Regions from separate parts of the Actinomadura sp. NEAU-AAG7 genome, predicted to be linked through region 1. Evidence: riboswitches for the same ligand, from Rfam matches in the RefSeq annotation. Region 1 holds a riboswitch; the other holds the start of a gene.
What was found. A riboswitch is a leader RNA that binds a small molecule or an ion and turns the genes downstream of it on or off. The one in region 1 is predicted to bind cyclic di-AMP.
Positions count from the first base shown of each region.

Region 2: linked by a shared signal. The riboswitch ahead of KLI87_RS07305 (hypothetical protein) and the one ahead of KLI87_RS05795 (NlpC/P60 family protein) in region 1 are both predicted to bind cyclic di-AMP.

Region 1 covers NZ_JAHFZY010000001.1:1,264,025-1,268,230, forward strand. The annotation lists gene KLI87_RS05790 (LuxR C-terminal-related transcriptional regulator) at 372-602, shown strand; gene KLI87_RS05795 (NlpC/P60 family protein) at 1,025-2,068, opposite strand; cyclic di-AMP (ydaO/yuaA leader) riboswitch at 2,072-2,277, opposite strand; gene KLI87_RS05800 (amino-acid N-acetyltransferase) at 2,550-3,059, shown strand; gene KLI87_RS05805 (RDD family protein) at 3,065-3,892, shown strand; gene KLI87_RS05810 (RDD family protein) at 3,900-4,206, shown strand, end outside.
Region 2 covers NZ_JAHFZY010000001.1:1,603,033-1,607,238, forward strand. The annotation lists gene KLI87_RS07300 (CdaR family transcriptional regulator) at 1-993, shown strand, start outside; gene KLI87_RS07305 (hypothetical protein) at 1,054-1,791, opposite strand; cyclic di-AMP (ydaO/yuaA leader) riboswitch at 1,802-1,942, opposite strand; gene KLI87_RS07310 (zinc-binding dehydrogenase) at 2,195-3,229, opposite strand; gene KLI87_RS07315 (MmgE/PrpD family protein) at 3,237-4,206, opposite strand, start outside.

The DNA.
Region 1 (4,206 bases):
GCGCGGAGATTTCGTGAGTCCAACCGGAAGGGACGGTTTCGATGGCTGGCGATCGTGACCCGTCCCCGGCGAGACATACCCCGTTCCGAAGGGGCCTCCCCACGCCGTCGTGGGCCGGCCCGGACCTGGGAGCGTGTCGTCGTCCGGTAGGCCAACGAGTGAATCGTCACCCGGAGTTCCCCCGCTCGACCCAGCAATCGGCCCATCGGCCACCTCCGGCCAAGCGCGCGAGACAGCAAAGGAACCCGATGATCTAAGTCCGGAAGGCTCCGGACCCGGCAACCCAACGCGTACAGATCGAGGCCAACCCGTGCCTGTGCAGCGGACGGCTGCATCCCCGCGGTCATCAACCACGGACGAGGGAGGACGGAGTGGAACAGGCCACACTGCTGCGACGTGGCATCGACGATCTGCGGCTGAGCGATGAGGAGATTCGGCTGCTCGCCCAGATCGCCAGCGGTGTCACCGCCGATGTGGCGGCACGCAAGCTGGAACTGAGCGCACGGACCCTACGCCGGCGGCTGCGGACCATCTGCGACCGGCTGGAGGTCAACACCCCTATCGAGGCCGTTGTGTGGGCGGCCCGGAGGCAGCTCATCTAGCGGAGTGCACAGACGACGCCCGTCAGGGGACGGCGGGCGTCACCAAGGAGAGAACAGGCGGCCAACTTTCGCGAACTCCGTCCGACCCCGCAGCGGCGGCGCCGACGGCCTGACAGGTAGGTCCCTGCAGCAGGCGTCGCCGCGGACGTTGTTCGTCGCATCGCACCACCGCTCGTCGCACCACCGCTCGTCGCACCACCGCTCGTCGCAAGAACGCTCGTCGCAAGACCGTTCGTCCTGTCACCGCCGCGGCGGCACGGGCCCTGACCGCGCCCGCCACCGCCGTCCGCGGGACATCGTGCGCCACCTCCGGTCGAGAGGCGAGTGCCATCCCCGGTCCGTCCGGCGGATGCCATGTCACCTCGGCTTGCGGGTCGGCGGGCTCCCGGCTGTCGACTGGGCCGGACTGGGCTGGGTTCGGCTCAGGCGACCCGGACCCCGCCCGCGAAGGGACGACCCCCCATCGGGGCGATCTTCACGACGTCGCCGGTGTGCGGGGCGTGCAGCATCTTGCCGCCCCCGATGTACATCCCGACGTGGTGCAGGTCGGAGTAGAAGAACACCAGGTCGCCCGGCTGCAGCTCGCTCTCGGAGACGTGCGTGCCGGCGTTCCACTGGCTGCCGGTGTAGTGCGGCAGGTTGATGCCGACCTGCTTGTAGGCCCACATCGTCAGACCGGAGCAGTCGAACGTGGTCGGCCCGGAGGCGCCCCACACGTACGGACGCCCCATCTTGGTCATCGCGATCCGCAGCGCCTGCGCGGCCTTGCCCGTGCCGACGGTGGGGAGCTTGGTGAGCTGGGTGGGGTCCTCCTTGACCAGCTTGCCGCGGATCTTCTCATAGCTCTGCGAGACCTTCTTGCGCTGGGAGTCGAGCTGGCTCCGCAGCTGCGCCACCTGCTGGGCGCGCGCCTCGGCCGACTTGCGGGCGCGCTGGGCGCCCTGCATGGCCTGCATGAGCCCCAGGACCCTCGTGCTGTCCTGGGTGGCGAAGTAGTTGAGCGTGGCGGCCTGGTCGAGGACGGCCTGCGGGTCCTGGGAGGCGACGAAGGACACCGTGGGGTCCGAGCCGCCCTGCATGTAGCTGGTGGCGGCCAGCGCGCCGACCTTGTCGCGGATTCCCTTGAGCGACTCTTCCTGGCGCTTGGCGTTGTCGGTGGCGACCTTCGCGGCCCGCTGCGCCTGCTGGAGCTTGACCTTGAGCCCGTTGTACTGCTCGGTCATCTGCTCAAGCTGGTCGGCGAGTTTGAGCGCCTGGGCCCTGAGCTCCTTGGTCGTGGGCTTCGGGTCGGCGTGGGCGGCCGCGACGGTGTGCGGGGCCAGGGCATGGGGGGCGACGGAGACGACGGCGAGCGCGCCGGCGACGGCGATCGCGCGTCCCCGGAAACGGGCCGGGTGCCCATTCGCCGGGCTTGCCTTCCGTGGGCGTGCAGAGCGTGAAACGGGTGCGGGCCGGGACGGCTCCACCGATTCTCCTCTCCTCGTCCGCCTACCGAGTTAGCTGACGGGTTCGGGCCGGAGCAGCCCGTCCGCAGGCACGCGCGGATCGGTCCGCGCGCGAATACGGATTCACCCCTGCCGGCCGCTTCCCTGGACGCTGTCCCGGGCGGCCGGGAGTGGGGTCCCCGGCTCCTCGGGACACTGGTTGCGACCCGGGGACTCGGCGGTTCGGCCTCCGCCATGCGGTTGGCCGACGTCAGCGCAGGACACTAACGGACCCGGCATTGGATGCCAACCAGAACATGCGAATTCGCTGGTCGCCATGACAGTTCCGCACCCGATCGCGGTGCGGATAGTGCGCTTTGGCTCACTTTCCGTAGGCGGACTAGTTCTTGTTGGCTAGTTATGAAGGCCCGGCGGGCGGGCGGGCGGCTCACCGCCCCATCGGCGCGGACGCGGGAGCCCGGTGTCCGACCCGCTGTCCGGTGTTCGATAATCTCGCCTGTTTGTGGAAGTCGAGATCAGGCGTGCCCGCACCGCCGATGTTCAGGAGATCCGCAGACTGGTCGGCCTGTACGCGGGAACGGGGCGACGCCTGCTCAAGAAGTCCACGGTGAAGCTGTACGAGGACGTACAGGAGTTCTGGGTCGCGCAGGACGCCGACGGGCGCGTCCTCGGCTGCGGCGCGCTGCACGTGATGTGGGAGGACCTGGCCGAAGTCCGCTCCGTCGCGGTGGACAAGGGGCTGACCGGCAGGGGCATCGGGCACCGGATCGTCGACCGGCTCCTGGAAACGGCCCGGGAACTCGGCGTGCGGAGGGTGTTCTGCCTTACCTTTGAAGTGGAGTTCTTCGTCCGCCACGGCTTCGAGCAGATACTCGGGACCCCGGTGGCGCCGGAGGTGTATGAGGAACTTCTCCGCTCTTACGACGAGGGCGTGGCAGAGTTCCTCGACCTCGACCGGGTCAAGCCCAATACGTTGGGCAACACCCGGATGCTGCTTCGCCTGGAGGACTGACCGCAATGAGTGAGAACCCCGACCGCGGGCGGCCTTACCACCCGCAGCAGGGGCAGGGCTCGTACGGCCCCCCGCCCCCCTACCAGGGCCCGCCGCAGTGGCAGCAGCAGCCTCAGCAGCAGCCTCAGCGGCCGCAGTCACCGCCGCCGCAGCAACAATGGCAGCCGTCCCATGAGGCGCCGTCCTATGAGCAGCCGCGGTCTTATGAGCCGTCCTATGAGTCGGCCTACGACCAGTACCCGGGGGGCGGCGCCTATGACGGGAGCGCCGCCGATCTGCCCCTCGCGCCCATCCACCGGCGCGCCGGCGCGCGCGTCCTCGACAACGCGCTCGTCGCGGTCTTCGGTTTCGCGCTCGTCCTCCCGATCACGGTGGGCGCGTTCGGCCTGGGCAAGCCCGGCAGCAAGGCGGAGGACGACGGCGGCATCTGGAACTGGCCCATCATCTTCACCCTGTTCTGCGTTCTGTCGGTTCTGCCGTTCATCTATGAGGCCGTCCAGTTGTCCGTGTGGGGGAGGACGCTGGGCAAGCGCGTGCTCGGGCTGGGCGTCGTCCAGGTGCGTCCCGCTGGAAACGCCATCACGACCACCCAGGCGGTGTGGCGCGCCGCCATCACCCATGTCGCCTACCAGTTGGGCGTGTTCTTCTTTCTCGTGCTCGCGGTGATGGTCTGGAACTACGCTGCCTACGGCATGTTGCTCGTCTGGGCGGGCGCGCTGATGGCGCACCTGTGGGCGATCTGGGACCAGCCCCTGCACCAGGCCCTGCACGACCGTTTCGCGGGGACGATCGTCATCGACGAGCGAGTGGACGACTACGACTACGCGGAGTAGTTTCTCGATGACGGCATCGCAGCACCCGGACGAGCCGCTCACCGACCCCGCCGAACCCGCCCGCCCCGACGCCGACCCCGAGCCCGACGCCGAGCCTTCCGGCGAGGCCGTGGCCGAGGCCGCCGCCGGGCCGGACGGGCTCGCCGAGCCGGGGCAGCGGCTGCTGGCCCGCATCGTCGACACGCTCATCGTCGGCCTGCCCGTGATCGTGGTCGTCCGCGAGCTGGTGTCCGGGAGCCGGGTGGACGTCGTGGCGCCGCCGGCCGTCGCGGGCTGCCTGCTCGTCTACGACGCGGTCCAGCTGGCCGTCTGGG
Region 2 (4,206 bases), 340 kb from region 1:
CACTCGACGCTGACGGTGCGGGAGATCCACGAGGCGGCGGACCCCTCCGGCCTGGACGACCTCATGCGGCTCCTCGGCTGGGTCGGCCCGCAGGGGACCGCCGCGCAGAACGCCTACACGCGCGGCTTCCTGGACGGGCAGCGGAACGTCGTGCCCCTCGTCGAGCGCGTCCAGCAGCTCGCGGCGGCGCTGCTGGCCGGGGACCCGTCGGCGGCCGAGCTGGCGCGGCGCCTCGGCCTGCCCGTCCCGGACCGCTACCTGCTGACCGTCGTCCGGATCGCCGACCAGGACCCGCCGCTCCCGCCCCCCGCCCGCGCCGAGATCATCGGCGTCCTGGTCGACACGGACCGGGTGCCGATGCGCTGGCAGGACCCCCGCGAGTTCGTCGCGCTGCTCCCGCTCCCGTGCGAGGCGACGTCCGGCCCCTCCGAGCGCGAACCGGACGAGCCCGCCGAGCCCGCCGAGCCCCCCGAACCGGCCGAGCCCCCCGAGCCGGCGGAGCCCCCCGAACTGACCGAGGTCTCCGAGCGGGAATGGGAGCGCGCCCTCGCCATGTCCGCCGCCGTCGCCGAGATCGCCGGGCGGCGCTGCGCCGTCGGCGCCACGGTCGCGGACGCGGGCGCGCTGCCCGGCGCGCTGCCGCTGGCGCGGCGGATCAGCGGGGCGGCGCCGGTCGAGGCCGTCCCGCGCAAGGTCACCACGCTCGCGGACGTCTTCGTCGAGCTGGGCGCCGCGCGGGTCCCCGAGGTCGACCACTGGCTGCGCGGCATCGCCGACCGGCTCTTCCAGGGGCCCGACCTGGTCTCCACGCTCGACGCCTACTACCGCCACGACATGAACCGGCTGCTGACGGCGGCGCACCTGTACGTCCACCCCCGCACCCTCGACTACCGGCTGCGCCGGGCCCGGGAGCTGACCGGCATCGACCCGACGAGCACGCGGGGCGTCCGCGCGCTGAGCGCCACCGTGGCCCGCATCCTCGCCGACACCTGACCTCCGGGACGGCCAAGAGCCCGGCCCGGGGACGCCCCGGGCCGGGCCCTTGCCGTGCGCTCAGAGGTTGGTCGGGCGGTACGCCTTGTACTCGCTGCCGGACGAGAGGCCGTAGTCGCGGGTCCGGTGGTCGGTGCCGTAGCGGCCGCGCTGCTCGTAGGCCCAGTAGGCGGTGTGGTCGCTGTTCGCCCACTTCTCGAAGATGACGACGTGCCGGGTCGTGTTGGTGCCCAGCGCGTCCATGACGAGGTCGCCCTTCTTCAGTTCCGACATCGAGATGCGCTCGGTGAGGCGCGAGGAGGTCAGGCCGACGGTGTTCTCGCCGGGCTTGGGCAGGCCGAGCGCCATCGAGACGAAGCCCGAGCAGTCGGTGCGGTAGCCGTTGTGGTAGTCGGTCTGGCTGTAGGAGACGCGGTCGGAGGTGCCCGGGTTCCAGGTCTTGGCCCGTTCGATGACCTCCGAGCGGGGGCCGGCCACTGGCTCCGGGGTCTTCTTCTCCGTGCGCCGCTCGCGCGAGGCGCGGTCGCGGGTGTCGCGTTCGCGCTTGTCGGCCTCGCGCTTGCCGGCCTTGCGCTCGCGCGCCTCGGGGGTGCCCGCCGGGGACCGGTCCGTCTGGTTCGGCGCCTGCGGGACGGTCTGGATCGCGGCCACCGAGTCGGCCGGGTCGGAACCCGACGAGCCCGTCGTGACCTGCACGATGCCGCCGATCACGCCGAGGGCGGCGACTCCGGCCACGGCTCCGGCGACCCGGGGGTTGAGGTTGCGGACGGTCCAGTTGCTGCCGTGCTTGCCTTTCACAGGGGGGAACTCCTTGGCTTCCAGACGCCTACCGGGTTAGCTGACGGGTTCGGGCTGGAAGTCGCCCTACGGCCTGGTGACAGGCCGATTCACCCCGATGCGAGGTTGGGTCCCCGGCTCCGCGCGACGGCGGACTCGGCGTCGCCGCTGCTGCGACGCAGCGGCGCTGATGTGGTGGCCCGAGCGCAAAGAATCGGCTCAGGTCACACCAATGACCCCATCTAGGGACACTGGTGATGGATCGCCTGGAGGGCGTCCGAGTGGGACAAGTTACTCATATCGCCAATGGTTGGCAAACTCCAGCAAAATCAGGATCTAGGGTGAAGGTGCACGTCAGGGCCCTGCACGCGGTGGCGGCAGGGCCCTGCGGGGGTCGTGCGTCAAGGCGGAAGTCAGTGTCGAGTCAGGGGCGGACGAGGACCTTCAGCGCCTCGCGGTCGTTCATCGCGCGGAAGCCGTCCGCGATGTCGTCCAGGCTCACCGAGAGGTCGAACACCTCACCCGGCGTGATCGTGCCGTCGAGCACCTCGGCCAGCAGCTCGGGGACGTAGCGGCGCGCCGGCGCGACGCCGCCGGTGATGGTGAGGTTGCGCATGAAGACGTCGAAGTCCATGCGCGCCTGCGCGTACTGCGGGACGCCGACCCGGCTGATCGTGCCGCCGTCGCGGACGCCGCCGAGCGCCGTCTCGAACGCCTCGGTGTTGCCGACGCATTCGAGCACGTGGGGGATGCCGTCGCCGCCGGTGGCCTCGCGCATCGCGGCGACCGCCTCGGCGCCGCGGCCGGGGACGACGTCGGTCGCGCCGAACCGGCGGCCGAGGTCGGTGCGGGCCCGGTGGCGGCCGAGCAGGACGATCCGCTCGGCGCCGAGCCGCGCGGCCGACAGCACCGCGCACAGCCCGACCGCGCCGTCGCCGATGACGGCGACCGTGGAGCCCTTGCCGACCCCGGCGGTGACGGCGGCGTGGTGGCCGGTGGGCAGCACGTCCGACAGCGCCATCACCGAGGGGATCACCGGGTCGTCGGCGCCGACCGGCAGCTTGACCAGCGTGCCGTCGGCCTGCGGGACGCGCGCGGCCTCGCCCTGGCCGCCGTCCAGCCCGCCGACGGCCCAGCGGCCGCCGTTGCGGCAGGAGCCGTGCAGGCCGTCCCGGCAGAAGTCGCACGAGTTGTCGCACCACAGGAACGGGACGAGGACGACGTCGCCGCGCCGCACCGAGCCCACGTCGGCGCCGGTCTCCTCGACCACGCCCATGAACTCGTGGCCGATGCGCAGCCCCTCGTCCACGGGGTCCATGCCGCGGTAGCGGTGCAGGTCGCTGCCGCAGACGCAGGCGCGCGTCACCCGCACGATCGCGTCGGTCGGCTCCCGCAGCACCGGGTCGGGCACCTCCTCGACCCGGACGTCGCCGCGGCCGTAGATGAGGGTGGCTCGCATCAGGGGGTCACTCCTTCGGTTCGGTGATCGTCGCGTCGACCAGCTCGCGCACCGGCCGCCGGTCGAGGTCGAGGACGACCTCGACGAACCGCTCCAGCCGGTCGGCGGTCAGCGGTGTCTCGGCGGCCATCGCGCGCAGCCGGTCGGCGGTCTCGTGGCGGTCCCAGTCGAACGTGGAGGGGTCCGGGGCGTGCTCCGCGACGCGCGTCCCGTCCTCCCGGGTCTGGACGGTGATCCGGCAGGCGCCGCGCGGCAGGTCCGCCGGGACGACCCGGACGCGGCGGACCAGGTCCATCAGCGCGGGGTCGTCCCACCCGTACAGGTCGTCCAGCTCGATGCCGCCCTCGCGCAGCGCGACCGCGAGGCAGTAGGGCAGGCTCATCAGCGTCCCGCCGACGTCGCGGAACGGGCCGTGCGCGTCGACGCCCGGATAGGCGGCGTCGTCGGAGGGGAGTTCGACGACGGCCGCCACGACGTCGTCGGCTCCGATGCCGTGGCGGCGGGCGAGGCCGGTCAGCAGCGTGACCGGGATCTGGTTGATCGCGCAGACCGGATACGGCTTGTAGGTGACGCGCCGGAGCCGCCAGTCCTCGCCGAGCCGCAGGTCGGCGGGGGCGGGGACGGTGCCGGTGAAGGCGCGCAGGTGCCCGGCGGCGCCGTCGAGCGCGTCCGGCGCGCCGGTGACGCCCCGCGCGGCCAGCAGCGCCGCGACCATGCCGTTGCGGCTCGCCGCGCCGACCTGGTAGCGCCACTCCTGCGTGCCCGCGACCCACGTCTGGTTCGTCCCGCCGCCGAACGCGGCGGCGAGGCCGAGGGCGGAGACGGTCCGCCCGGCGGTCAGGCCCAGCAGCCGCGCCGACCCGGCCGCCGCCGCGAACGGCCCGTAGACGCTGCTCGCGCGGAACCCCCGCGCGGTCGAGACGTCGGCGCCGCCCTCCGCGATGACGGACGCGGCCTCGTACCCGGCGACCAGCGCG